DNA from 2 places in the Jeotgalibaca sp. PTS2502 genome. Region 2 is predicted to be linked to the other one. Evidence: predicted binding sites of a transcription regulator. Region 2 holds the regulator's gene; the other holds the start of a gene.
What was found. Region 2 encodes NrdR, which represses ribonucleotide reductase genes. Its sites were predicted from a motif close to ACACNATATATNGTGT; they were not measured.
Positions count from the first base shown of each region.

Region 1: the regulator NrdR is predicted to act here: its motif matches at 7,312-7,327, upstream of BW721_RS00715 (deoxynucleoside kinase).

Region 1 covers NZ_CP019433.1:145,576-160,868, reverse strand. Annotated here, with positions in the region: gene BW721_RS00755 (biotin--[acetyl-CoA-carboxylase] ligase) at 1-225, opposite strand, end outside; gene BW721_RS00750 (3D domain-containing protein) at 349-1,092, opposite strand; gene BW721_RS00745 (heavy-metal-associated domain-containing protein) at 1,471-1,674, opposite strand; gene BW721_RS00740 (heavy metal translocating P-type ATPase) at 1,674-4,139, opposite strand; gene BW721_RS00735 (CopY/TcrY family copper transport repressor) at 4,156-4,587, opposite strand; gene BW721_RS12290 (FAD-linked oxidase C-terminal domain-containing protein) at 4,704-4,793, opposite strand; gene BW721_RS00725 (Cof-type HAD-IIB family hydrolase) at 5,243-6,037, opposite strand; gene BW721_RS00720 (AbgT family transporter) at 6,262-6,369, shown strand; gene BW721_RS00715 (deoxynucleoside kinase) at 6,585-7,256, opposite strand; gene BW721_RS00710 (ABC transporter substrate-binding protein) at 7,389-9,215, opposite strand; gene BW721_RS00705 (ABC transporter permease) at 9,242-10,693, opposite strand; gene BW721_RS00700 (ABC transporter permease) at 10,706-12,148, opposite strand; T-box leader at 12,209-12,462, opposite strand; partial or broken gene BW721_RS12285 (ABC transporter ATP-binding protein) at 12,617-13,384, shown strand; gene BW721_RS12280 (ABC transporter ATP-binding protein) at 13,445-14,341, shown strand; gene BW721_RS00690 (aromatic acid exporter family protein) at 14,366-15,293, shown strand, end outside.
Region 2 covers NZ_CP019433.1:1,086,824-1,102,116, reverse strand. Annotated here, with positions in the region: gene pepA (glutamyl aminopeptidase) at 1-663, shown strand, start outside; gene BW721_RS05380 (thioredoxin family protein) at 680-1,009, shown strand; gene ytpR (YtpR family tRNA-binding protein) at 1,034-1,648, shown strand; gene BW721_RS05370 (hypothetical protein) at 1,678-2,361, shown strand; gene murC (UDP-N-acetylmuramate--L-alanine ligase) at 2,505-3,836, shown strand; gene BW721_RS05360 (MaoC/PaaZ C-terminal domain-containing protein) at 4,177-4,644, shown strand; gene polA (DNA polymerase I) at 4,670-7,321, shown strand; gene mutM (DNA-formamidopyrimidine glycosylase) at 7,389-8,240, shown strand; gene coaE (dephospho-CoA kinase) at 8,241-8,840, shown strand; gene nrdR (transcriptional regulator NrdR) at 8,905-9,408, shown strand; gene BW721_RS05335 (replication initiation and membrane attachment family protein) at 9,411-10,841, shown strand; gene dnaI (primosomal protein DnaI) at 10,841-11,767, shown strand; T-box leader at 11,825-12,045, shown strand; gene thrS (threonine--tRNA ligase) at 12,133-14,067, shown strand; gene BW721_RS05320 (amidohydrolase) at 14,135-15,293, shown strand, end outside.

The DNA of each region.
Region 1 (15,293 bases), 940 kb from region 2:
TAGTTTCGATTGAATTTGCTCTTGGTTTAATACATCTGATTGAGAAGATAATCGATAACCGTTGTTGGTTCCAGACTCTATAAGGTAGCCTTCCGCTCGTAAACTTTGGATCGCCTTCCAAACTGACGTCCGACTTACACCTAGCTGTGTTGCAATCAGTTGTCCGGAATAGATTTTTTCTTTATTATGTTCAAGTAATGCTAGTACTTTATCTTTCGTTGACATGCTACCACCTCATTTTTCACTTATTTTATAGAACCCGCCAGCTATTGTCAACTACTTTTTTTATAAAGGTTAACAATGTGCGCAAAAAAAGAGAGCAGCTTAGCTCTCTTCTGTTATATTCTATTAAGGTAAAACTGTAATGGTCATTGTTTGACGACCAAATGCCCAAGCAGCGTTTAAATCAGTAATATGAACATCAATTCTGTTTCCAATGATTGCTGAACCAGTATCTCCAGCAATAAATGTACCGTATCCTGGAATAACTACTGTTGAACCTAATGGAATAACACTTGGGTCAACCGCAATAACGTTTGGTGTTTGACGTAAGTTAATGCCAGTATAAGTGTAGTCACTTAATGATGGTTGGTTTGTTGAGTAAGCTGTTGCTTCAACAGTTATTGTATAACCTTCTGAAGTTGCTGGTGCTGTTTCTTCAACGACTACTTCTTCAACAACTGGTGTTTCTACGACAGTTTCTACAACTGGTGTTTCAACTTCTACAATTTCTTCCTCATGGCTAACATCGTATGAACGTGTTTCTTCACCTTCTCCAACCGTTACAATTGAACCGTCAGATGACAGAGAAATTTTGTTTCCTACAATGATCATATCCGCATTTGAAATGTTATTTACTTCTACTAGTGTATCTAATGAAATTTCTGTTGCTGCTGCGATAGCTGATAAAGTATCGCCCCATGTTACCATGTAGTTGCTACCATTTTCATCTTCTTGAATATCTTGTTTAATTTCGTCAACTGAGCGAGCTGTCCATGTAGCTGCACTTGCTTCAGTTGGGTTTGCAAATGCTAAAATACCTGAAAAAGCAATTGAAGCACCTGTTACGAATAATTTTCTTTTGATTGTCATGTTTATATTTCTTTCCTTTCTTAGAAACCGTGGCTGTTCTTCAGCCTGCTATATACAAATTTCATCACCTTTTGTTCCTTTCAAAAAGGGATGTCTTTCAAAGCCAAAGTAATCCTAACACTTTTTTTTGCTATTATGGGCATTTACACCTTATTGTCAACATGCCTTAATGGTTTTGTATTAAGAAAGGGTGTTCATTACAAAACAAACTCAAATATTACATAGATTTCAAGAAACATTTGTTTTTGTAACATTAGAATTGTCATTATTTTCTAATTTTTATTGATAAGACAAGCTTTCTTATGTGTTTTTTCCAAACAAAAGTTTGCACAAAAAAAGTCGACGTTTGAACGTCGACTTTTTTACACAATATTTACTTTATTTAACGACCGTAAACTTGGTTTCTGCTAATGCATTTGAGAATTCTAGCTCTTCAATTGGTCTAGAGCTATCAACTACTGCTTTTTTGGCTTCGCGATCAACTGTAACGTTTGTGACACCTTCAATTGATTCAAACCGTTCTTTAACAGTTGTTGCGCAACCCTCGCACTTCATACCATCAATTTTTATTTCTACTGCCATTATTTCTCTCCCCTTCCATTTTGTTTCTTAGCTTTAAATCGTTTCAAGCGTAATGCATTAAGTAATACTGAAACAGAGCTGAAGCTCATCGCCGCTCCAGCAATCATCGGATTAAGTAACGGGCCACCAAAGATATGTAATAACCCCATAGCAACTGGAATCCCTAACACATTATAGGCAAAGGCCCAGAATAAGTTTTCCTTGATATTTTTAATGGTTGCTCGGCTTAATTCAATTGCGGTTGGTACATCTGTTAAATCACTATGCATCAGAACAATATCTGCTGACTCAATTGCAACATCCGTTCCACTTCCAATCGCCATACCAATATCTGCCTGTGCCAGAGCTGGGGCATCATTAATACCATCTCCGACCATCGCAACTTTTTTGCCTTCTTTTTGTAATTCACTGACATGGAAGGCTTTATCTTCTGGTAAAACATCGCTTAATACACGCTTGATACCGACTTCTCTTGCAATTGCTTCTGCTGTTTGTTTATTATCGCCTGTCATCATGACAACTTCAAGTCCCATTTGTTGTAAAGTTCGAACAGCCTCTTTGCTGTTCACTTTTAAAGTATCTGCAACAGCAACAATGCCTTGAATTTCATTATCTAACGCTAAATACATCGGTGTTTTTCCTTGTGAGGCTAGTTGATGAGCAGACGTCTCTAAGTGGCCTAACTCGATCTGGTTATCACTCATCAGTTTTAAGTTTCCGAGTAGAACTGTTTTTTCTTCTATAGAAACACTGATACCATGACCCGGAATTGCCTGAAAATGACTTGTTTTTTCTAAAGTTAGTTGACGGTTTAAGGCTTCCCTCACAATAGCTTCCCCTAAAGGATGTTCCGATCCAACTTCTGCTGATGCAGCGAGACCTAATAAATCATTCTCTGATAAATCTGCTAAAGTGATGATATCCGTTACTTTCGGCTTACCTTCTGTGATTGTTCCCGTTTTATCGAGAACAACGGTTTGAATACTGTGTGTTGTTTCGAGTGCTTCACCACTTTTAATCAACACGCCATTCTCAGCACCCTTTCCTGTTCCAACCATAATCGCTGTTGGCGTTGCAAGCCCTAGTGCACATGGACAGGCAATAACTAATACAGAAATAGTAATGGTTAATGCAAAAACCCAAGATTCTTGGCCTAAGAAATACCAAGCTAAGCCAGATAAAATTGCTAATCCGATGACAATAGGAACAAATATTCCTGAAATTTTATCAGCCATTTTAGCAATGGGAGCTTTTGAACCTTGAGCATTTTCAACAAGCGTAATGATTTGAGATAGCACTGTGTCTTTTCCAACCTTAGTTGCTTCATAAGTGATGGTTCCATTTTGATTAATCGATGCCCCAATAACCTGATCGCCTACTTCCTTCTCAACAGGTAGACTTTCCCCAGTCAACATAGCTTCGTCAATAGACGTTCTTCCTTCTACAATCACTCCGTCCACAGCGATTTTTTCTCCTGGTCTTACTACAAGCTGATCGCCTACTTCTACAGCATCTATTGGAATCTCAACTTCCTTACCTTCTCTCATAACTCGAGCTGTTTTAGGAGCTAATCCCATCAGCGTTTTTATAGCTTCAGATGTTTTACCTTTGGATACTGCTTCAAAATATTTTCCGAGTGTAATGAGAGTCAAGATAACAGCTGCCGACTCATAATAGAGTGCCATCGCAAAATCTGCTTCACCATTAAAAATACGAACAGTCGCATATACACTATAAAGAAAGGCAGCACTTGTTCCTAGTGAAACGAGAGAATCCATATTAGGATGTCCCTTAACAAGTGCCTTGAATCCTGATGTAAAGAATTTTTTACCGATTATCATAACAGGCAGAGTTAAAATAAATTGAATGACTGAGAATGCCGTAGCATGATGCATGGGATCAATCACACTTGGAATAGGTAACCCAATCATATGTCCCATTGAAATATAGAATAATGGAATGGTAAAGATGGCTGATAACCAAAATCGCCGCCACATTCCTTTAATATGTTCTTGTTTCTTTTCACGATCTTGATCAACCGTATCGATAACTTCCTTCGCTTGGTAACCTGATTCATGAACTGCATCCATAATCGCCTTTGTAGAAATACGATCAGCCGGATATTGAACTGATAATTTTTCTGTGGCTAAGTTAACAGACGCATAGCCTTCTCCAACTAATTTCCCAACTGCCTTTTCTACGGACCGGGCACAGCTAGCACAGGACATTCCTTCTATATCAAATACTTTAGTTGTCAGCGGTTCGATAGCTTTATAACCAGCTTCAGTTATCGCTCGCTCAATTTGGGTAAAATCAATAGTATGTTTTGAAGAAACAGTTAGTTTTTCAGTTGCTAAGTTAACAGAGGCTTGATCAACCCCTGCCACTTTAACTGCAGCTTTTTCTACTGCCTGAGCGCAACTCGCACAAGACATACCTTCTATATTATAAGTCTCTTGTTTCATGGTCTCACTCCTTTTATTAACAGTGGCACTGGCCGGGTATACAGTTACAGGCAACAGAAGCTGGCGCTGTCTGTCGTTTTTCTTGAATAATAGTAGCTAGTTTGTCTAAATCTGCTTGACTCAGTTGAGAGTCTTCCACCAAATTAGCTAATACATGTCCTACCTTTGTTGAACAAATATGATTAAGAACAGCTGAGGTCATTGACTGAATACTTTCTTCCTCAGTTTGGATTGCTGAGTAAAGATATTTATTACCTTCTTGTTCAGTAGAAACAACGCCTTTATCCACTAGACGTCCAATTAATGTTTTTATTGTTGCAGCTTTCCAACTCATTTTTTCCATTAATACATTGCTAATAAAACGACTCGTTACAGGTTGGTTTGTCCAAATCACTCGCATAATTTCCCACTCTGCATCAGATATTTTGCTTTCAATTGCTTGTTGCATCGTACGATTACCGCCTTTCGTTTACATTTGTAATCAACTCATATTTATAGTTTACATCCGTAAACGATTTTTGTCAACAAAAAAACCACTAACCTATTCGCTAGTGGTTTCTTGTCTTATAAAACTTTACCTGGATTTAACAGATGGTTAGGATCAAACACCGATTTGATATTCCTCATCAATTCAAGATTAATATCAGCTGTCATTTGATGGAAATAGGTTGCTCTTAAGTCACCTTTTTCTTCCCATACAGCTTGACTTTGGATATCACCTCTCGTAATACAAGTGTGTAAATTAGCTTCAAGCCGCTCTCTTCCTCTAATACTTTCCTATAACGATAGAGGGTATCGATATGATTAATTGGAACAATCTCATCCATTGTCACCTGTTTCCAATAACTCACAACAGATGCGAGAAGGCGATCTTTTAAATACCATGCTGTATGTTCTTTGCTAATATCAATCAATGGTAATAATTCAATACAATGTTAGTTTAAAACACTTTGCTCAATCGATTCATTACTATCTCCATCTAATATTATCAAGAGATAGGCTTATCCTTTTTGATTTGGAAAAGCTAATTTATTTTCTTTTTTACCTCATGCAATGGCTCCTCTTTATTTGCAAAAGCTACCATTATATAGTCTCTCTTCTATTTAGTTTAAAAGTTCTTCTATTGTGTCTAACAAGCTTTCTGTTTCATTACTGCCAATTTCAGTTTTTGATACGGCCTTCACATCAGGATGGCCATTTGACATAACAAAGCTATGACCAACTTCTGTTAGCATTTCAATATCATTCGGGCTATCTCCAAAAGCAGCTGATTCTTCCTTTGTGATACCCCATTTTTCTTGAAGGATACGGATCCCACGCCCTTTATGCATACCTGGTTGAATCAAATCAACAAAACCAAAGCCACTCGCTACTGGGATTAAATCACCATTTAGTTCACCATGTAAATAATCTAGTACTTTAGGAACTTCTTCTTCTGGAAATGCTGTAGCAAATTTAAAAATATCATCGTTAATATTATCAAAGTTAGTAACTTGAACAAGGTTACGGAAATATTTTTGGAACATTTTATAGTAATCACTAGGAATATCGGTATGAACATAGGCACCATTTTTACCACATAAGATAAACGGCACGTTTCCATACTCTCTAAGTGTGTGTATCGCATGACTAACCACGTCCATCGAGATAAGAGCACTATCTAATTCTTTTCCATTTTCAATAATATAAGCACCATTTTCTGCGATAAAAGTCATTTGATCATGGTAGTCTTCTAAATAATATTTTAATTGGGGAAACTGGTTGCCGCTCGCACATACAAAGCGAACGTTTTTTTCTTTCATTTGAGTAAACAGTTTTGAAAACCGTTCTCTATTATATTCTTTTTCTGAATTTAAAAAGGTACCGTCCATATCTACTGCAATTAATTTTACTACCATCTTTATACTCTCCCCTATTCCATTTCAATCGTACCTATCTATTCTACCAATAATCGGCCTCATTTTACAGCCGGGCATGATATCCTTACATATTGTTCTTTCAACTTCAATAAATCACTTATCAGAATATTGGCTACACTCTAGATGAGAATGCTATTAGAAAATAACTTATTTTTTATCTTCAATATGATAAACGCAGTGGATTAGGAACGTTGATTTCTACTATGTTATTTTATTCAATTGCTTTCTTTATTTCATGGGTTCTTTTAATAGTTATTTGGTACTTCACAAGTATTCCAGTAGGACCAGACGCTTACATGCATTTTAGATAAAAAATAAACTTGGAAAAGTAGCTGATTATGGCTGCTTTTCCAAGTTTTTTATTGATTATTTATTAAAGTGTCGAGTGAGGACGAATCATTTGCTTAGTCGACACTTTTTGAGCTAGATATGCTAACTGTTGAAAAATCATTGTTCACTCGACAGGTTTTCTACTTTTTATGTCGAATAGGTAATCAAACTGACACTCAATCAGTCTTTTTTCTTATTATTTTACTGTGAAAGCAGCCATCGCTTCTGTCGAGCGTGCTTCAGCTAATGCATTTTCAATAATGTCTAATACGGCTTGTTTGTCTTCCATACGTTCAACAATATCGTATTGATCAATTGATAATTTAATTTTCGCACTGTAGTCATAATCTTGATACCATTGCTCATAGTTATCATAAAGTAAACGATAATAAGCAAGTAAATCTGGATTATCATCAATTTGCTCGAAATCGCGACCACGTTTTTTAATACGTTCTAAAATCATTTCAAATGAGCCATCCAAGTAAATTAACAAATCTGGCGCTTTTTTAGGAATACCATCTAGTTCTTCCATCATATTATCTAAGAGATCATTATAGATATCCATTTCTTCAACAGAAATGTTTCCTTGTAAATGATTCACCTTAGTAAACAAGGCATCTTCATAAATGGAACGGTCCAGAACATTATTATTGTCGCTTAGAGCGGCTTTAATGCTTCTAAAGCGTGCATTTAAAAAGAAGATTTGTAGGCTAAAAGCCCATTTTTCTTGGTTTTCATAAAATTTATCTAAAATTGGATTATGGTCAACACTCTCATAAAACGCTTGTGTCCCCATTTCTCTTGCTATGAATTCTGTATAGGTTGATTTACCTGCTCCAATCATACCTGCCAAAACGATCACACTCATCAGATCCCTTCCCTTTTGTTAAAATAACAACATTTAGTATTGTATCATTTCCAATAAGCAATATATAGTATTTTTTTATGATAATCCGAATAAAAAAGCTCTCAGAAAGGAGTCTTCTGAGAGCGTCAATTATTATTCTGCTGAATCTACATAGTTTTGGTAGAATTCTTCTACTTTAGCTGGATCAGCTACTAATTCATTTCCTGTTTCAACTAATGGACTAACAGTTGAGTAAGCTTTTAGTTTGTTACCAGCGTATGCTGCGTTAATTTCATCTTGGTTAATCGCATATAAAACTGCCTTACGCAAGTCAGCACTGTCAGAAACGTCACGGCCACTTGTATTAAATAACATATAAGCTACACCGTTACTTGGAATACTTTGAAGTGCTAGAGCTTCTTCGCCTTCTACGATATCATATTTCGTTTCATCCAATCCGTACAATAAGTGGATTTCACCAGAACGTAATGAAGATAGCGCACTATCTAAATCGGCAATAAAGCGAACAGTGACGTTAGCAATATTAGCTTCGTGCTCTGTTCCTGTCATGTAAGCTGGATTTTTTTGGAAAACAGCTTCGTAGTCATTCTTTTGAATCATCGTATATGGACCACTTGTATAAAGGTGGTTATCGTAAGTTGCGCCTTCTGTTACAGCACGTTGATCACCGTAAGCAATATCTGTATTCACATCGTAGCTTGCTACATCATACGTATTGATTGCTGTCACTTGTTTCTCAGAAACAATACCTGCTGATTGGTGAGCTAGGTAGTTTAATACTTGTGGGAAAGGCTCTGTTGTTGTCAACTTAAGCACTTGGTAACGACCTGCTGCATTATCCACTTGGTCTACTGCTTCAACTGCTTCAGTTAAACCAGCAGGTAAATCAGCTTCCAAAGCTTCAAGAACGGTTGCTGAACCATCAGATAGTTGAGCTGATTCTAATTCGCTTAAATCGGTTACCAATTCTACAGTATTAATATGTTCGTGCAATGAGTATGTACGGTGGTCAGGGACTGAATTTGCATCTTTAGCACGGTTTAGTGAGAAGATAACATCTTGTCCGCTAACTAATTCACCTGTATCGACAGCTTGATTGTTTTCTACTTTTGCAAAGTTAATATCATCTCTTAACACAAAGTAATAGTCTGAATTACCTTCAGCAATCGCATGGCTGTATGATAATGAACCGTCAGAAACAACCTTATCGTCATCTGTTAAGTTCACTAAACGCACATACATATTCGTATTTAATTGGTTGATTGAACCATCATTTCCTTTAATTGGGTCAAGTGATGTTAAGTTCCCCATTGTTTGCGTTAATAGCAACGTATCCGTGTCATTTAGGGACTCGTCAACAAAAGAAACTGGTTCCCAAGCAAATGCACGTGATTTCGATAGACGAATAGAATCTGCTTGTAAGACATTTTTATTAAAAGCTTGTGCTTTTAAAGACGTATACAAGGGAACGATATAAGCATTCTCCGTTACTAAAACATCTTCCAACTCTTTATAAGTTGATACATACTCTTCTGGTGTTTCAAGAGCTGCTTGATTAATTAAAGCATCGACATCAGGGTTTGACATAATACTATAGTCCCCACCTGTAATAAATAGTGAACGAACCGCATAGTCAGGGTTACCTGTTACTGTTGTCCAGCTCGAAATAGCTAGATCATAGTTACCTGCTTCTTTTTGAGAGGTAAAGCTCGCATAATCAGGTTGGGTATTTAATTTGACATCAAAGCCATTTTTAATCAGTTGGTCGCGGACGATATTCATGTCCGTTTCATTTGCACTTGTTCCTAAAATTTCAATCGTTGTTTTTTCGGCAACATCGACTGTTGCAGCACTGTCTGTATTACCAGATGTTTGATTCGCATCGCCTTCAGTTTGAACCGAGCAAGCTGCCAATACCATAGCAGCAGTTGCAATAAAAGGTAGTAATTTTTTCTTCATCTTTATTCTCCTCCGTTTGTTGTTTTTTAATTCAATTTAGGATCCGTTGCATCTCGCAAACCGTCCCCTAAAAAGTTGAATGATAATACTAGTAAAATAATCGCCAAGCCTGGATAGATAGCCAAGTAAGGGTTGGTTTCTAAATACTCACTACCAATTCTGAGGATATTCCCCCATTCTGGCACATGAGCTTCAACGCCTAGTCCTAAATAACTCAAACTACTTGTTGAAATAACCGCCGTTCCGATTGTTAGAGTGGAACGGATAATCATTGGCGCCATAGCATTTGGAATAATATGTTTACGGATAATAAACAGATTGCTTTGTCCCAGTGAACGAGCAGCCTCTACATATTCGTAATTAGCAACTTGCATCACGTTTGCCCGCATTGTTCTTGCATAAGATGGAATGGATCCTAAACTTAGTGCAATAATTAAGTTGGTCGTTGAAGCACCAAATGCTGCTACAATCGTAATCGCTAGTAACATTCCTGGTATAGCATAAAGCACATCTAACAATCGCATGATGATGCTATCTGTACGATTACCGTAAAAACCAGAAATAGCTCCTAGACTACCACCTAAGAAAAATGGTAGCAATGTCGATAGTAATCCGACAGAAAGTGAAATTTGTGAGCCAAAAATAATCCGCGAGAACACGTCTCTTCCATAATTATCTGTTCCAAACGGGTAAGCTAATGATGGTTTTTGCAAGATATTTTGGTAGTTATTTTGAACAGCAAAGGTTTGACTAAAGGTCCAATTGCTCGTGACTGCCATAGCAACTAAGAAAGTGATAAAGAACAGGCCTAGTAAAGCCGCATGGTTACGCGTTAACTTTTCTCGGACACTTGTTTGACGTCTTTCTCCAGATAAGTTTTGATCGAAACGCACCATCGAAACAACAACAAACAATGCTAATACATTTCCAGTTATAGTTGTTAGACCTAGTAGAACAAGCAAGGTATGTTTCAATGGTTTAGACCAGCTATACCATTGATCCCCCTTTATTAAAATAAAAAGGTGGAAAAGTAAGATGGCAACCAATCCATAGTGGGTTGGTAAAAACGTATTTGAAACAAAGGGTTTAAATAAATTTAAGCCACTTACCACAATCATAACAAGGTCAACCAACACCATATAAATACTATAAATATAGGCTGTCGTTATTACCTTTTTCACTAAGAACAAACCTGATATGAAACTAAAGATATTTCCAGCTGCTAATCCTAGTATAAAGAGCACAGCTGAAAGGCTGATCAATCGATTTGGCTGCTCTAAATTAATCCGATTTCGTTTAATTAAAAAGACTAATAAACTATGTAGACTACTAACGACAATATTGACGGCAGCTGCCACTAATAAAATAGGTTGAAATGCTGTTATAGATAATAGTAGAAAGACAACAGCTAAAGCCCATGACAAGCCGTTATTAAATTGCATTTGATTTATAATCTGTGATACACGATAACTTCTCATTTTATCTCCCCCCTACTTCCCATATTGTCCATTTTGAATATTTGAGCGAATACGAGGGTCTAAGAAACTATAGAGCATATCAACAAACATATTAACGATGGAAAGGATGATAGCAATATAGATAACCCCGCCCATCACACTCGGTATATCTGGGATAAATTGCTTATCTACTATATAGCTACCAACACCATTAATATTAAATACTTTTTCAGTTACCGATGAACCACCCAACATGCCTCCAAATTGAAGTCCAATGACGGTTACAATCGGAATTAAGGCATTAGGAACGGCATGACGTAAAATAATACGGCTACGTGACAAGCCTTTCGCTCTAGCTGTTAAGATATAGTCTTCATTAATCACTTCTAAAGTAGATGATCGAGTCATACGCGCAACGGATGCCATTAAGCCTGTTCCTAAAACAACTGCCGGCATAATCAATGACGCCATATTATTGACATTATAGGTAGCTGGCAACCAACCTAAGTTAATGGAAAATGTCAAAATAAAAATTAAGCCTTGCCAAAAACTTGGGATAGAAATACCAATCAGAGCGATAAACATAAATAAATGATCAAAGGTTGAATTAGCTTTAACGGCTGCATAAACACCTGCTGGTAGTGCGACTATGACTGATAGTGACAAGGCAAAGAGAGTTAATTCAAGCGTCACAGGGAATCGTCTGAGTAAGGACGTCACCACACGCTCATTACCTTGGTAGGCATTACCTAAATCAAAAGTGAAGACACCTTTTATCGTTCGACTTAATTGACTCCAATAAGAATCATTTAAGCCATGCATATTTCTGAAGTTTTCAATCTGATCAGGGGTTGCTTGATTTCCTAAAATATTAGTCGCGGGATCAGATGGTGAAAAATAAAGAAGTGTAAAAACAATAACGGTTACTCCAACAATAACAAAGAGCATCATGACCAAACGAGCTGCTAAATAATAGAGCGTTGGCTTTGATACAATACCTAAAAAGAGATACATCGGCCATGCTAGGATAATGGATAAAATAAAGAGTGGTGTATAAGCGAACGCATCAAGTGTTGCTTTTAAATAACTATACTCCTCAACTTGCTTATCCTCATAGTAAGCTGTTTTCCACTTTTCTTTTTCATTCTTGAGTTCTAATTGAAAACGACCTTCTACATCTTTTTCAATTTGAATTGGCGTTTTTTCAATGCTTAAGTATCGGTTCTTCTTTAACTCTTGCTGTTGAATCTTTTCTTTTAAGTCTTGCTTCCGTCCACTTGATTCAAAGGCTTCATCAATATCAGCTGATGATAAGTGATGCTTGGTCTTTTTACTCAAGAGGAATGTTATCCAGACAATTAGATGAAAGAACAGACCACTGATGACTAATGCGATTTTCCACGACTGTTTTTGGTAAGCTCTTGTGTAAAGATACTGGAGGTTATCCAGCCATTTACTTTTTCCTACTGCCTCCAACTACTCTCCTCCTCTTTCAAAAAAAAATACCCCTAAATAAACTGTTCAAAAAACAGTCTACTTAAGGGTAAAATAGTTAATTTTACGGTTCCACCTTAAGTAACAGCACGCAAAAAAGCAAGCTGTTGCTCAGTCCAATACGGAATTTCTTCTATAATGGCTTGCTGTAACGGGCAATCCCGTTATGGGCTGATTATAACGTCACCCATACGACTCCAAGATGCACTTCCAAACCTTTTATCAGATCCCCTCACACCAAACGGGACTCGCTTTACTCATAATCTAGTCTGTACTCTTCTTTTCATAGTCTTTTATTTCGAATGTTTAGCTGATTCTTAATATAGCAGAGCGCCTTTCTTCCGTCAAGAACAATCGCTTACTTTTTTTCAGAAGAAAAGTTTCCTTTCTTTTTCAGAGAAAGCGTGCTATTTTTTGATTAACACTATTTTCTCGAGGAAGGATGTCAATATGACTGCTTTACTATCAATTCAAAATTTATCAGTGTCATTCTCTGTAGGCTCTGATGTGCAGAAAGTTGTTTCTGACGTATCATTTACTGTTGGAAAAGGTGAAACCATTGGCTTAGTAGGTGAATCTGGCAGTGGTAAAAGTGTAACTGCACGTTCCATCATGCAGTTATTATCTCCTAATGCCCATGTTCACCCTGAATCACGTATTCTTTATTTAGGTGAAAACCTGTTAGAAAAATCTGAAAAAGACATGCGGTCTGTGCGAGGAAAAGACATTAGTATGATTTTCCAAGACCCCATGACATCACTCAACCCGACCATGACTCTTGGCAAACAGATTAGCGAAACCATTCGTTACCACGAAAAAGTTTCTGAGAAGGAAGCCGAAAAGAAAGCCAAAGAAATGATGACCCATGTTGGGATTACGGATGTGGATTACCGTTATAAACAGTATGCCCATGAATTTTCTGGTGGAATGCGTCAACGCATGATGATCGCTATGGCTTTAGCATGTAACCCATCTCTAATTATTGCGGATGAGCCAACAACAGCCCTTGATGTGACCATCCAAGCCCAAATTCTAGATCTGTTAAAAGATATCCAGAAAAAATTTGGTACGGCAATTATTTTAATTACGCATGATTTTGGTGTTGTCGCTAATATGTGTGACAAAGTGGTTGTTATGAAAAACGGCCACATCGTTGAACAAGGAGACACCTTATCTGTTTTCCAAAATCCAGTTGATGACTATACTAAGATGCTACTGGCTGCTTTACCTAAATTAAATGAGACAAAATCCGTAAAATCCTTAAAAAAACTAGAAGAGATTCATAGCGGAAAGCGTGACGTTATTCTAAATGTTTCTCAATTGCAAAAAGAATTCGCTTATGGACGTCATCATTCAGTCAAAGCCGTTGACCAATTAAGTTTCTCTATTTACCGCGGTGAAACACTAGGACTAGTTGGAGAATCAGGTTCTGGAAAATCAACAACTGGGCGGACTATTTTACGACTCCACCAAGCAGACAGTGGTGAAACATTATTTGAAGGATTTGATATTAATAGCTTGAACAATGCGGAATTGAAAGCAATGCGTAAACATATGCAAATGATTTTCCAAGACCCCTATGCTTCACTTAATCCAAGAATGAAAATTCAAGATATTATTGGTGAATCGCTCGACATTCACGGATTAGCTAAAAACAAAAAGGAACGCAACGAACGTGTCACTGAACTATTAGAATTAGTTGGCTTAGAGGCCTCTTACGCCCAACGCTTTCCTCATGAGTTTTCAGGTGGACAACGTCAACGAATTGGTATTGCGCGAGCCTTAGCGGTTAATCCAGAATTTATTGTTTTGGATGAACCACTATCAGCTTTAGATGCTTCTATCCAAGCACAAATTGTAGATCTACTAGAAAATCTTCAAGAAAAGCTCGGCTTAACCTACTTATTCATTGCCCATGACTTAGCAATGGTTAAAAAGATTTCTGATCGAATTGCAGTTATGTATAAAGGAAAAATCGTTGAATTAGCGGATGCTGAAGAACTGTTCGCCAATCCGATTCACCCTTATACTAAAAAACTATTATCAGCTATTCCTGTTCCTGATCCAACATTTGAAGCAAACCGTCCAAGTGTCAGACAGGCACAGCTAGAGCTGACCAACTATGAGGGACAAGAATTCAAAGAGGTATCTCCTCATCACTGGGTATACTGCTAAAATAATTTAATTGGAGGTTGTCCCATGTCACTGGGTCTACGAACAGTAAAAATCGCCAGTTCAGCTTTTATTGCTATTATAGTCGCTGGCTGGTTGGGGCTAGACTATGCTGTTGCAGCTGGTATCATTGCTATTTTAAGCGTCTTGGACACAAAAAAGACATCCCTTCTCACTGCTGGTCAGCGGTTAGTATCAACTATTCTAGCCTTGAGTATTGCAGCCGTTCTTTTTTCTATATTAGGATTTAATGTCTATGTCTTTGCCTTGTATCTATTACTTTATGTACCATCTGCTTATTTACTAAAGGTTGATTCTGGTATCGCACCATGTTCTGTATTGGTTACTCATTTGTTAATCGAACAAAGTACATCGCTAGAATGGCTGACCAATGAATTACTTTTAATGATTGTTGGAGCTGGAATTGCACTAATCATCAATTCTTATATGCCTTCCAAAACAAATCATATCGTTGAGTTGAAGGAAGCAGCTGATACTTGTATGAAGGAGGTTTTATTATCCTTTTCTATTGCCTTAAAGGATGGTAGTCCTTTCAATCGAGACTCACTCCATCAACTTAACCAACTTTTGTCTGATGCTGAGCGTTTGGTTTTAATAGAATCTGAAAACAGAATTTTAAATCAATCAGAATATGATATTCGCTATATTGAAATGCGTAAAAGCCAAGCAACCATTTTAACTTATATGGAGAAAAATCTAGCGATTTGTGTTATTCCAATGAAAGAAAATAAAATTCTATCCGGTCTTTTTTACCTTACTGCCAATCAATTGCATGAGTCTAATTCAGGTGACTATTTGTTACAAGACATTGACCTTTTACTGAATCAGTTTAGAGAGAGTCAATTACCTCAAAGCCGACCTGAATTTGAAAATAGAGCGATTCTTTTTCAATTGTTGAACGATTTCAGTCGCTTTATTCAAACCAAAAAAGACT
Region 2 (15,293 bases):
TTTGATGCTGGTTTTGATAGCTTTGATGAAGCCATGTCATTTGGCGTTCGTCCAGGAGATGCGATTGTACCGGAAGTCGAAACCATTTGGACTGCCAATAAAAAGAAAATTATTTCAAAAGCTTGGGATAACCGTTACGGAAATACGGTTATTATTGAAGCTCTGGAAGCTTTAAAAAATGAAGAATTGCCAAACACCTTTATTGCAGGTGGTAACGTTCAAGAAGAAGTTGGCCTACGCGGAACAAAAGGTGCTGTTAATATGTTGAAACCTGATTTATTCTTCGCTGTTGACTGTTCACCTGCCAACGATCTACAAACAAAAACCAATACCTTTGGCCATTTAGGTGAAGGATTCTTATTACGTCTACAAGACCCAGGTATGATTACGTTGCGTGGTATGCGTGAATTCTTACTTGATACGGCAGAAACACATAAGATTCCTTACCAATATTTTGTATCAAAAGGTGGCACAGATGCAGGTGCTGCTCATCAAATGAATAAGGGTGTACCGAGTGCCGTTATTGGTGTTTGTGCGCGTTATATCCACACTCATCAAACCATGTTCCACATTGATGACTATGATGCTGCTAAAGAAATGGTGATTCAAGTTGCCAAGTCATTAGACAAGAGCACTTATGAAACGATTATGGAAAGAAACTAGAAAAGGGGCGACTGAAATGGAAATTTTAACAACAATAGACCAATTAAATCAGTTAAAAGCAAGTGAGCGTACAGTGTTTATGTTTACAACAACATGGTGTGGCGATTGTACGTACATTAAGCCATTTATCCCATCAATTGAAGCACATTTTCCAGACTTCACTATTGTTGAAGTAGACCGTGATCAATTTATGGACTTCGCTCAAGAATTAGGAGTAATGGGGATTCCTAGTTTTGTGGTTTACCACCAAAACGAAAAAGTTGGCGATTTTATTTCCGCTGACCGCAAAACCCAAGAAGAAATCGAAGCCTTTTTAACGGAAATTAATCAAAAACTATCAAAATAATGAATCAATGAAGGAGTCAGTAACATGTGGTTGAGTTTTTATAATGCCCAAGTTGGTTGGGATGTTTTAGCATTAACAAAAGGGGATATTTCGCGCGACGATTTATCAACTGAATCAAAAGGATCCGTAACGCGTATATTTAATACAGAGACAAATGAAACAGTGAGTTTTAATGTATTTGGTATTTCAGAGCACTTTACGCCAACTGGTAATGGACAAGTGATTTTGACAGAAGAACAAGAAGCAGCAGTTAATCAAGTGATTAAAACAGCTGGTTTTGACGATCAGATTACTGTAGACCGTTCAGCTAAATTTGTAGTCGGTTATGTAACCGAATGTGTGCCTCACGAAGATTCTGACCATTTATCAGTGACACAAACAGAAGTTGATAATGGTGAAGTGTTACAAATTGTCTGCGGCGCAGCTAATATTCGTAAAGGTCAAAAAGTCGTTGTTGCTAAGCCTGGTGCTGTTATGAATGACGGTTTAATTATTTGGCCTGGTGAACTACGTGGCGTGAAGAGTAATGGTATGATTTGTTCGGCTAAAGAGCTAGGTGTAGAAAATCCGACAGGTAAAAAAGGAATCCTAGTGCTAGATGAGCAAGCAGAAACTGGAAAAGCATTTTTCGACTTATAATCTAAACAGAAGAAAGGGGTGTTGCTTCCATGGTACGCAATCACTTTGATGAGGAAAAACGCTCAAATCCTTTGCAGCGTAAAGCATTTCCTAATTATTTAATCACACAAACAGATAATGACCAAAATAAAGAGGTTAAGGAAACAAAACAAGCTGATTCCTTTATAGCGGAGAGTATGTTGGATGCAACACCAACTATTCCTTTCCTCAGAGAGTCAAAAGACAGCTTTAATGACCATCTTTTTGAGCAAAAGGAAGAAGAAAAAGTTGTCCAAAAAGACTATTTTGTCGAAGAAAAAAAACGCTTCGAAAAGGAAAAACGAACACAGGCTAGTGCAACATCATTTTCGCTTTATAAGAGTCGTCGACCGTTTAAGCCAACCGAAGTTCCTTCCCTTTGGAATAGTTTAACTTACCGTACCGAAACCGATGATAAACTAGATTATTCACGTCTAAAAAAAGAACTACAAGTCGCTGATGATGATTTGATTTTGGTTGATTTGAATCCTAAACAGCCATTACCACCCTCAAAAACAAGCAAACCTCTCGTTCAAGAAGAGGTTGAAGCTGAATTACCAAATAAGACCAAAAAAGCGCTCAATCGCTCGCTTTTAGGGATTATGGAGGAAGAAGGCTTAGCTAATCAAGCACTAGCAAATAATGCTCGTCCAGCTAAACCGAATCATAGTGGCTTTCATTCGTTTTTTGAATAAGAGTCATCCACAAAGCAGTTGACTTGTTTTTTTTAGTGAAAGTGGTATACTTTCGAGGTGTGTTTTTTTATAAATTTACGTATATAAGTTTCTTGTCGAGTTATTTTAAAGAGGCAAGTGTTTCGAGTTAGTGGAGGAATATAATGAATAATGAACGAATTTATCACTTTGTGGGGATTAAAGGATCGGGTATGAGTGCATTAGCCTTGATTCTTCATGGTAAAGGTTACCAAGTGCAAGGGTCAGACGTAGAAACTTACTTTTTTACTCAAAAGGGTCTCGATGAAGCGAACATCACCATTTATCCGTTTGGAGCCGACAATATTAAAGAAGGGTTAACTGTTATTGCAGGAAATGCCTTCTCAGATGATCATGAAGAAATTGTCCGAGCAAAAGAGCTTGGTCTTGAAGTCATTCGCTATCACAATTTTATTGGCGAATTTATTAATGACTATACAAGTATTGCCATTACAGGATCACATGGAAAAACATCAACAACAGGCTTATTATCACATGTTTTAGGTGGCATTAAACCCACATCATACTTAATTGGTGATGGAACGGGCTACGGCCGTGAAGATGCAGATTTTTTTGTATTGGAAGCATGTGAATACCGTCGTCACTTTTTAGCATATTCTCCTGATTATGCAATTGTAACGAATATTGATTTCGACCATCCTGATTATTATACCGATATTAAAGATGTTTTTTCAGCTTTTGAAGAATTTGCTTCTCAAGTGAAAAAAGGGATTATTGCATGCGGAGATGATTTGTATATCCGCCATTTTAATCCAGATTATCCGGTTATGTTTTATGGGTTTAACAGCGACAATGATGTTGTAGTAACGAATGTTGAAAAAACGACAGCAGGATCTATTTTCGATGTAACTATTAAAGGCCAATACTACGGCCGTTTTAGTATTCCATCATTTGGCGACCATAATATCTTGAATTCTTTAGCAGTGATTACGTTCTGTTATTTAGAAGGATTAGACAAAGAAGCTGTTCAAGCCCAATTAACAACCTTTACAGGTGTGAAACGTCGCTTTACTGAAAAAATGGTGGAAGATATGGTCATCATTGACGACTATGCCCACCATCCACAAGAAATTAAAGCGACTCTGGATGCAGCTAAGCAAAAATATCCACAACGTGATATTATTGCCGTATTCCAGCCACATACCTTTACGCGTACCGTGGCATTGATGAGTGAATTTGGGGAAGCCTTGAATGAGGCCGATGCCGTATTCTTATGCGACATTTTCTCTTCTGCTCGTGAGCAAAAAGGAGATGTTTCTATCCTTGATCTAGCTGGAAAAGTAGAAAAAGGGGCCGAAATTCTTGTTATTGACAATATGTCACCATTATTAGCCTATAAAGATGCAGTGGTGATTTTCATGGGTGCTGGCGATATTCAAAAATTCGCTGCTTCATATGAAGAACTTTTAAGCCACAGTGTAAAACGTACAAACTAATTGATACTAAAAGACGGGAGAATCCCCGTCTTTTTTTGTAGACTAGGGGATTATAAGTTCAGCCATCAATGTCTAGCTCCCAAGTCCTGACCTAGTGAAAAAAAGATAAATTTGCCCCATTGCGCGCTTCGCTGCTCGCTAACGCATATCATTCGACTAACCCGCTGAAGCGTGAAGTCTCCTGACAATTCAGGGTCAAATTTCCTATTTTTTCATAGGTCAAGGCGGACTTGTCCGCTTTTCTTGTTAAACAGGCTGGTAGAATCGCTTGTGATAGATAAGTCGGTTAGAGTTTGCTAAAATAAAGATAATCATAAGTGTGCAGAAAGGAACGATAGCGATGGCGTTGGAGGATATTAAAATCGGTAAAACGATTGATGAGATTGAAGAAGGGGATTCACTGAGTGTAACGGAAGTCATTGAATTGAAAGATATTTTACTCTATCTAGGATTGACAAATGACAACAATCCGCTCTATCTTCAATATGATTACACGCAATTGACAAAATATAAAAAACCAATTGTGCCAGCTGTCTTGATTATTGGAATTTTAACAAGTAATGTTTCCAAACATCTTCCAGGACCAGGTTCAAATGTGGTTGATGTCTCACTCGATATATTAGAACCCATCCACCATAGTACAACGATTACCTTTGAGTTTGAAGTAAAACGGGTAGATGAACGAAGAGAGCAAGTGACGATTGCGGTAGAAGGAAATTCACTTTCAGGTGATCGCTTGTTGGAAGCTGAATTAATTGTTGAGACACCGGAAAAACTGATTGTTTCACATCCGGAAACCATTGAATAAAAATGAGAAAGTTGGTTTTAAACAGATGGCAGAAAAAAAGAAATTATTATTATTAGACGGAAGCAGTTTGGCTTTTCGATCGTTCTACGGTTTATTAGATTTAAATCGTTTTAAAAATCAAAATGGCTTGCATACCAATGCCTTATTTGCTTTTAATCGCTTTTTAGATAAATTGTTAGAAACAGAAAATCCAACACATATGTTGGTTGCATTTGATGCAGGGAAAACAACTTTCCGTACAGAAGCTTACAAAGAATACAAGGGTGGCCGTCAATCGATGCCGTCAGAATTGGCTGAGCAATGGCCTTATTTTAAAGTATTAATTGATGCACTAGGAAGTAAAACCTATGAATTGGTTAATTACGAGGCTGATGATATTATCGGAACTTACGCAAGGCAAGCAGAAGAGCAAGGCTTTGATGTTGTTATTATAACTGGTGATAAAGATTTGACTCAATTAGCTTCAGACCAAACGCGAGTGGATATTACGGTTAAAGGAGTTTCTGAATTAAAGGCTTATACACCAGCTTCTATTCGAGAGGAAATGGGAATTGAGCCCCTTCAAATCATTGATCTAAAAGGCTTGATGGGCGATACATCGGATAATTATCCAGGTGTTAGAAAAGTTGGCGAAAAAACAGCCCTTAAATTAATCAAAGAGTATGGTTCTGTTGAAAACCTTTATGAGCATGTCGATGACATGAAAAAAAGTAAAATGAAGGATAATCTTATTGAAGATAAGGACAACGCCTTCTTATCGAAGCAATTGGCAACTATTGATATCGCTACACCAGTTGAAATGGACCTTGAAGAACTAGCGCTTAGTGAGAAAGATCATGAGAAACTAGTAGCCTTTTACCGTGAAATGAACTTCAATAGTTTCTTAGACAATCTCGGTCATTCAGAAGAAGACCAGTCTGAAGCCTTTAAAGACATCCATTATGAACGTGTGGAAGACATTACAGATAAACATTTTAGCGATAAAATGGGTCTTTATGTTGAAATGCTAGACGACAATTACCACTACGGCAAAATGATAGGTGTGGCTTGGGGAGATGCCAATCATTTATATGTCGCGCCAATTGAACGAGTCCTAGAATCAGAAGCCTTTAAAAAATGGGCGGCAGATGATCGTAAAGAGAAACTCGTTTATGATGCCAAACGAACGATAGCGATGTTACACTATGGCGGTATTAGCTTAAGAGGCGTATCGTTTGATGTTTTATTAGCATCGTATATCATTAATACCAATGATAGTGGCAGTGATATTGCAGCTGTGGCTCAAGAGTATAACTATACCGATGTTTCTTTTGATGAAACCATTTATGGGAAGGGTGCTAAGTTAGCTGTACCTGAAGATGAATCAGTTTTATTTGAGCATTTAGCTCGAAAAGTTCAAGCGATCTTGAAACTAGAAGAACCGCTACAAATCGAACTGGAAAAAAATAATCAGCATGACCTTTATTTTGATATGGAATTACCACTTGCTAAAGTTTTAGCCAAAATGGAATTAAGAGGAATTAAGGTAGAGCCAGAGAAATTGGAGAAAATGAAAGTAGAATTCTCTAAACGATTAGATGAAATGGAAGAGGCCATTTATGAAGAGGCTGGCGAACCCTTTAACGTTAATTCACCAAAACAGTTAAGTGTTATTTTATTTGAAAAAATGGGACTGACACCAATTAAGAAAACGAAGACAGGTTTTTCAACAGCCGTTGATGTGTTAGAAAAATTAAGTGCGACAGCGCCTATCGCTCAAATGATCTTAGATTATCGACAGTTAGCTAAACTACAATCGACTTATGTGGAAGGGTTATTGAAGTTTATTAAAGCTGAAACAGGTAAGGTACATACACGTTATGTGCAAACATTAACCCAAACTGGACGTTTAAGTTCAACGGATCCTAACTTGCAGAATATTCCGATTCGCATGGAAGAGGGGCGTAAGATTCGCCAAGCCTTTGTGGCTGAAAAAGAAGGGTGGAAGATTTTTGCATCTGACTATTCTCAAATCGAATTGCGCGTATTGGCTCATATCTCAGGTGATATTCATATGAAGGAAGCCTTCGTTGAAAATCAAGATATCCATACCTCAACTGCTATGCGTGTCTTTGGTATCGAACATGAAGCGGATGTCGACAGCAATATTCGCCGCCAAGCAAAAGCTGTAAACTTTGGAATCGTTTATGGGATTAGTGATTATGGACTGTCACAAAACTTGAATATTACACGTAAACAGGCTAAAGAATTTATTGACCGTTACTTTGAGAAATACCCAGGCATCCAACAATTTATGGCTGATATTGTTGAAGAAGCTAAGGAAAAAGGATTTGTGGAAACACTCTTCCATCGTAGACGTTACTTACCCGACATTTCGAGTAGTAACTTCAATCTACGCTCGTTTGCAGAACGAACTGCAATTAACTCGCCTATTCAAGGATCAGCAGCCGATATTATTAAAGTGGCAATGATTCGTATGGAAGATGAGATTGAAAAACGTGGCTTACAAGCAAAAATGCTCCTACAAGTACACGATGAGTTAATCTTTGAATGCCCTGAAGAAGAAGTGGCTATTTTAGAAGAGCTTGTCCCGCAAGTGATGGAGCATGCGGTTGAATTAAGTGTGCCGCTAATTGTCGATAGTAATTACGGTGATAGCTGGTACGAAGCAAAATAAATAATCATTCAGAAAGGAAAATAGGCGTGCCTGTTTTCTTTTCTGTTCTTATAAGGAGAAGATAAGTATGCCAGAACTTCCAGAAGTAGAAGTTGTTCGCAGAGGATTAAATCAAACGATTGCCCATTCGACGATTAGTCATGTGGATGTCTTTTGGAGTCGCATGATTACACCACCATTTTCATCTGAAAAATTTAAAGACGTATTAGCTGGTGAAACCATTCATACGGTTGAGAGACGAGGCAAATATTTGATTTTCCTATTGGATAATTGGGTTATGGTGTCCCATTTGAGAATGGAAGGCAAATACGAAGTCGTTGACAGTAAGGAAGACTATAAAAAGCATACCCATGTGGTTTTTCATCTAAGTGACGGCAGGGATTTGCGTTACCTTGATGTGAGGAAATTTGGTCGTTTTTCACTTGTACCCATTGATAAGCAAGATGATTACGAACCCTTTAAAAAATTAGGTCCAGAACCAACAGCAGAAAGTTTCCGTTTTTCAGATTTTAAACAGCGCTTATCTCGTACTAGTCGTGCCATTAAAACGGTTATTTTAGACCAGCACGTGGTGGCAGGTGTCGGCAATATTTATGCGGATGAATCGTTATTTGAAGCAGGTGTTCATCCTCAAAAACCAGCCAATGAGCTGAATGAAACAGAAAGTCGGCAACTTCATCAAGCTATTATAGCGGTTATTGGCCGTGCTGTTTCAGCAGGCGGTTCGACTATCCGAACCTATAAAAACAGCTTTGGTGAAGAAGGGCATTTCCAAATTTATTTAAATGTTTATGGGAAAAAGAATCAAGCTTGTCCACGTTGCGGCACGCCAATTGAAAAAATAAAAGTCGGCCAAAGAGGCACTCATTTTTGTCCCAACTGCCAGTATTACGCTAGTGAACAAGAGGGGGACAAATAAATGTTTGTACTTGGTTTAACGGGTTGTATCGCAACTGGAAAATCAACCGTATCGCGCTATTTAGCCTCTAAGGGAATTGCTATTGTCGATGCCGATTTAGGAGCTCGTCAAGTGGTTGAAATTGGTAGTCCTGGCTTACAGGCCATTGCTGACTATTTTGGTCCAGACGTGTTGTTGGAGGATGGCAGTTTAAATCGAAAGAAATTAGGCAGCCTTATTTTTTCAGATTCTGAAAAAAGAGCAGCCCTCGATGGCTTATTGGACGGGTATATCCGCCAATGGATGCGTGATCAAATTGATTTTCATCGTCAAAATGGCGTTGATTTATTAGTATTAGATATTCCGCTCTTATTTGAAGCAGGCTACGCCCCTCTTTGTGATGCTATTATGGTTGTTTATACGCCAAAGGAGTTACAGTGTCAGCGTTTGATGCAACGTGATGACTTAACCAAAGCTCAAGCCATTGACCGCATGAACAGCCAACTATCGATAGAAATAAAAAAAGAAAAAGCAGATATTGTCATTGATAATAGTGGCAATTTGGCAGAAACCTACTTACAAGTTGATCAATGGCTAGCTAAAAGATCTGTTGAAAACTAGCCCGAGCGCTTGATAAATATGGTATAATTGCCGTAATAAAGAAGACTAGAAAGGGGTTAAGAAGATGCAATGTCCAAAATGTCATTATAGTGGAAGTCGGGTTGTGGACAGCCGCCCCATCGATGATAATAACTCGATTCGTCGCAGACGCGAATGTGAGAGTTGCCACCAACGATTTACAACATTTGAGCGAATTGAACAATCACCATTATTGGTTATTAAAAAGAACGGCACGCGTGAAGAATTTAGCCGTGAAAAATTGTTACGTGGTCTCGTAAGGTCATGTGAGAAACGCCCAATTGCACTGGAACAATTAGAAGACTTAGTCAATACCGTTGAAAAAGAAATCCGCTCACAAGGTGAGAATGAAATTTCATCTCTAGAGATTGGCAAGTATGTGATGGATGAATTGGTAAAAATTGACGATGTTGCTTACATTCGATTCGCCAGTGTTTACCGCCAATTTTCAGACCGTCAAACCTTTTTAGATGAGCTGAAAAAATTGGAAAAGAAAGACCCCCGTGAAGCGGATGCCCCAGCATCAGGGCAAGATGGAGAGGATTCTTAACCATGACTTATCCGTGGAAAGAATTAAGTCCAAAAGATTCATTGACGGTTCGCCAAACTGCCGTTATTTCTGATTGTGATAAACAGGTTGTCACTCTCCTGTATCAACCCATTATTGGGCCTCATGCCTATAGTTTATATATGCTATTGCTAGCTGAAGTTACGGGTGGCCTTTATAAGAGTGAAGACCGTCTTCATGCTGATTTGTTGAGCACATTAGGGCTAGGTATTCCAGAGCTTTATCAGGCTCGGGTTCGTTTGGAAGCCATTGGATTATTAAATACCTATCTTAAAAAAGAGGGCGATAAGCATTATCTTTATGAACCATGCCCACCTCTGACGAGTAAGCAATTTTTTGAAGATGATTTAATGCGTCTATTGTTAATGGAATATGTGGGAGAGAACAAACTACGGTTACTACAAGAAAAGTTTACTTATCCACTCGTTGATCAAGCACATTTTCAAAAGATTACCAAATCATTTTTAGAGGTTTATGATTTATCGAGTCAAGCTTATAGCAATAAAGCTCAAGCATTGCCACAAGGGCAGGCTTATCTACAAGCTAAAAATGGCCAATCACCTAAACTAAGTACAGCGACATTTGATTTTCAATTGTTAAAGCAATTCTTACAAAAGGAATTTTTTAACCAGGACGCTTTAACAGACGAGGTTCAATCTGCCATAGTCGTTTATCACCACATGTATGGTCTGGATGAAATGGCAATGGCTAACTATTTACTTCGTGCAGCTAACCTGGAAACAGGTCACATTAACTTAAGAGAACTTGAAAAAAGTGTCTTAGATGAAAGAGACCAGCTCGTTTATCCTGCTATGCCACTGCAAGACAAGGTGATGTCTACAATTGAGAAACAGAGCCAAAAAGCTGATGATCGCCAAAAAGAATTAACACAAGCAGGTTATACACCGGCGGAAATTGCGTTAGTTCTTCAAAGCGAACGAATGACACCGATGGCTTTTATTAGCGGGATAAAGAAGCAAAAAAATGGAACGGTTACGTCTGCTGAGAAAAAATTAGTGTCTGTCTTACTGGCAGATCACAAATTAGAGCCAGCTGTTTTGAATATGCTTATTTATTATTCCTTAGTCATTCAAAAGCACCCGACCTTGGTGAAAAATATCGTTGAGGCGATTGCCAATGACTGGACACAGTCTAATGTGACTCGACCTGAGCAAGCCATTGAAAAGACCAAACAGTTTGTAGGTCAGAAAAAAGCTGCTGCAGAAAAACGAGAAGAAAATCGCTCAGCCCGTTACTACGGTAAAAATGTGGTCCGAAAGGTTGAGAAATTACCTGATTGGGCCAAAGACAATCAAGGTCCTGTTACGGAAGAATTATTACCAGAAGATGTTCAGAAGAAATTTAATGAACGATTGAAGAAATTTAGAAATAGTGGAAAGGCAGGGGATTCATGATGGATCATGTGGGAAAAGGATTTCGAAATTATTTGAACCGTCCCGGTAACAGTGAAAAATTTGAACAAATGGTTCAATCCATTCTTGCCGACTCCGATGTTCAACTCTTTTTGTCTAAACATGAAGACCAATTATCGCAAGCAGTGGTAACCAATAGTTACTCAAAATTGCATGAATTTGTTCAAGAAAAAAGAAAGTTAGCAAGAGGGGAAGAGGGCCAAAATCCTGGTTATATTCCTGAATTAGCGATTAATGCGGGCTATATCGATGTGGTTTATAAACCAAGTCCAGATACGATACGTAAGGAACGTGAGAAAGAATTGCGTAATCGTATTAACTCGATTAATATCTCTAAGGATGCGCGTTCTGCAACAATGGAGAAGTTCTTACAGACTTCTGACCGAATGGAAGTTTTGGAATTAGCTTTTAATTTCGTTGAAGCCTATCATGAAAATCCTAGAGACCACCACCAAGCGCTATACTTACACGGACCTTTTGGTGTTGGGAAGACCTACCTACTTGGTGCAATTGCCTACGAATTATCTTTGCACGGGCATTTAACGACCTTAATGCATTACCCAACCTTTACTCAAGAGATGAAGGCCTCAATCGCTGATCAAACTGTTCAAGAGAAATTAACAATTATTAAGAACAGTGAAATATTGATGCTGGATGATATTGGAGCTGAAGTTAATTCAACTTGGATTCGCGATGAAGTGTTAGGTGTTATTCTGCAGCACCGTATGCAAGAAAAATTGCCGACTTTCTTTTCTTCGAATTTAACCTTTGAAGAGTTGGAACACCATTTACGAATTGGTAACCGCGGTGAAGATGAGCCGATTAAGGCAAAACGCTTGATGGAACGGGTGAAATACTTGTCTAAGCAAGTCACTATGACGGGTAAAAATCGCCGCTTGGAATCTTAATATAAAAATAAACTTGCTTTTTAAAAAAGATAGTGGTTTAATATGGTCAGATTATAATAAAAATCGTTGAGAAAGACACACAACTAAAGTGTTATTTGTAGAGAGAGATGGCTTGGTGAAACATCTCAATAAGCTTTGGATTGGACCACTTTCGAGAAGACTTTCTGAATTGAGTAGGAAAGGCCGGGCACGCCCGTTATAGCGTCTAAAGAGTTATCAGCCTAATTGGCGGTAACTGAATTTGGGTGGAACCACGTTAAAATTGAAGCGTCCCATTTCTAGGTGTCAATGCACTTAGAAATGGGGCTTTTTTGTTTTTTGGTCCCAAATTAAACACTCATTCAATAAAAAATGGAGGAATTATGATGGCAGAAATTAAAATTACTTTTCCAGATGGCAATATAAAGTCATTTGAACAAGGTGTGACTGTTGAAGAAGTCGCAAAAAGTATAAGTAATAGCTTAGCTAAAAAAGCTTTGGCTGGTAAATTAAATGGTGAATTGATTGATTACACACGTGCAATTGAAGAAGATGGGACACTTGAAATTGTAACAGCTGATCATGAAGATGCGCTCTTTATTTTGCGCCACTCGACAGCTCACTTGATGGCTCATGCCTTAACACGTTTGTTCCCAGGTATTCATTTTGGAGTAGGGCCAGCGATTGAGTCAGGTTTCTATTATGATACTGATATGGCTGAACAATTAACTGAAGAGCAATTACCATTAGTTGAAGAAGAAATGAAGAAAATTATCCGCGAAAATTACCCAATCGTTCGCAGAGAAGTGAGTCGTCAAGAAGCGCTTGAACTGTTTAAAGCAGACCCATATAAAGTTGAATTAATTACAGCTTTACCTGAAGACGAAGTCATTACTGTCTATACTCAAGAAGACTTTACTGACCTGTGTCGTGGTGTTCATGTTCCGTCGACAGGGAAAATCCAAATTTTTAAATTACTATCATTAGCTGGTGCATATTGGCGTGGAAACTCAGACAACAAAATGATGCAACGTGTATACGGAACAGCATTCTTTGATAAAAAAGCGTTAGCTGAGTTCTTGAAAATGCGTGAAGAAGCTAAAGCACGTGACCACCGTAAATTAGGTAAAGAACTCGACTTGTTTATGGTTTCGCCAGAAGTTGGCTCAGGATTGCCATTCTGGTTACCAAAAGGGGCAACCATTCGTCGTACATTAGAACGTTATATTGTCGACAAAGAAGTGAGCTTAGGGTACCAACACGTTTACACACCAATTATGGCGAATGTTGATTTATATAAAACATCTGGCCACTGGGATCACTACCATGAAGATATGTTCCCACCAATGGATATGGGTGACGGTGAAATGTTAGTGCTACGCCCAATGAACTGCCCACATCATATGATGGTTTATAAAAATGATGTTCACAGCTACCGCGAATTGCCCATTCGAATTGCTGAACTAGGTATGATGCACCGCTATGAAAAATCAGGCGCATTGTCTGGTTTACAACGTGTGAGAGAAATGACATTAAATGATGCTCACGCTTTTGTTCGTCCGGATCAAATCAAGGAAGAATTTAAACGTACACTTGAATTAACATTAGAAGTTTACAAAGACTTCAGTATTACAGACTATCGCTTCCGCTTGAGCTACCGTGATCCTGAAGACAAAGAGAAATACTTTGACGATGATGATATGTGGAACAAAGCAGAGAGCATGTTAAAAGAAGCAATGGATGAAATGGGACTAGAGTATTTTGAAGCAGTAGGCGAAGCAGCCTTCTACGGTCCTAAATTAGATGTTCAATTCAAGACTGCTATCGGCCTTGAAGAAACAATGTCGACAATTCAATTAGACTTCCTATTACCAGAACGCTTCGATTTAACCTATGTCGGTGAAGATGGTGAAAATAACCACCGTCCAGTTGTTATCCACCGTGGTGTTATTTCAACAATGGAACGTTTTGTAGCTTACTTGATTGAAGAGTATAAGGGGGCTTTCCCAACTTGGTTGGCTCCTGTTCAAGCAACAATCATTCCGGTTAATTTAGATCTTCATGCTGATAAAGCTTATGAATTGAAGGCTGAAATGGCGCGTCTAGGTATGCGAGTAGACGTTGATGATCGCAACGAAAAAATGGGCTATAAGATTCGTGCATCACAAACGCAAAAAATTCCATATCAAATCGTCATTGGTGATAAAGAAGTGGAAGAAAATACAGTGACTGTTCGTCGTTATGGTTCAAAAGACATGAATACTCTGTCAAAAGCTAAATATTTAGAATCTGTTGTGGACGAAATTAGAAATTTCAAATAAAATAGACGCTAATAAGAAAAACCCCTCACTTTTTTAAGGGGTTTTTCTTAATAGAGAGGTGAATAAGGTGTTACGAGATAAATTAATGACACGCTTGACTGAGCGAGAAGAAGAAATAATTGCATTGCGTCGTCATTTCCATGAGAATGCGGAGATTTCTCACCACGAATTTCAAACAGCAGATACGATTGCTGCTTTTTATGAAGGTAAAGATGTCCATATTCAACGTAATGTGGGAAATGGTGTTGGAATCGTTGTAACGATTGAAGGAAAGTCTCCAGGCAAAAAAATTGGTTTACGTGCCGATTTTGATGCTCTTCCAATAGAAGAAGAAACAGGTTTGGCTTTTTCATCTAAAAATCCGGGTGCGATGCATGCTTGTGGCCATGATGGGCATACGGCTTATTTAATGATTTTGGCAGATAGCTTGATTGAATTAAAGGATGAATGGTCAGGAACGATTAAGATTGTCCACCAACATGCTGAAGAAGTTCCACCATCCGGCGGTAAGAGTATCGCTGAGTCAGGTGTCTTAGATGACTTAGATGAAATTTATGGTATCCATTTCTTCCCCAATTTTGACGTTGGTGAAATCAATTATACAAGCGGCTGGGCATTTGCTGGCTGTAGCGATTTATCAATTAAGATTAAAGGTAAGGGCGGTCATGGTTCAATGCCGCACTTAAGTAATGATGCCATTGTTGCTGCGTCATCATTAGTGATGAATTTACAAACGGTTGTTTCTCGCCGTGTGAATCCTTACGATATGGCCGTTGTCACAATTGGTTCGTTTGAAGGAGTAGGCGCAAGTAACGTCATCAAAGATAGTCTGATTCTTCGTGGCGATGCGCGCTATATGGACGTTGAAGTTGGTAAGCAAATCGAGAAAGAAATTAGACAGTTACTTCGTGGTTTGGAAGAAAGTTTCGGCGTTGAAACAGAATTTGAATATTTGTGGGACTATCCACCTGTTTACAACCATCCTGAGCAAACAGAAAAAGTTGTTGCAGCTTTAGAAAAATATGGTGTAGGCGACTACATGGATAAGGTTGTAGCGGGACCTGCTTCAAATGGAGCAGAGGACTTTGGTCAATACTTATTAAAAATACCGGGATCATTTGTTAATGTGGGTTGTAAACCAGACACAGAAGACTACTACATGAACCACCATCCAAAATTTGATTTAAATGAAAAAGCTCTCTTAGTTGCTGCAAAAGCAGTAGGTG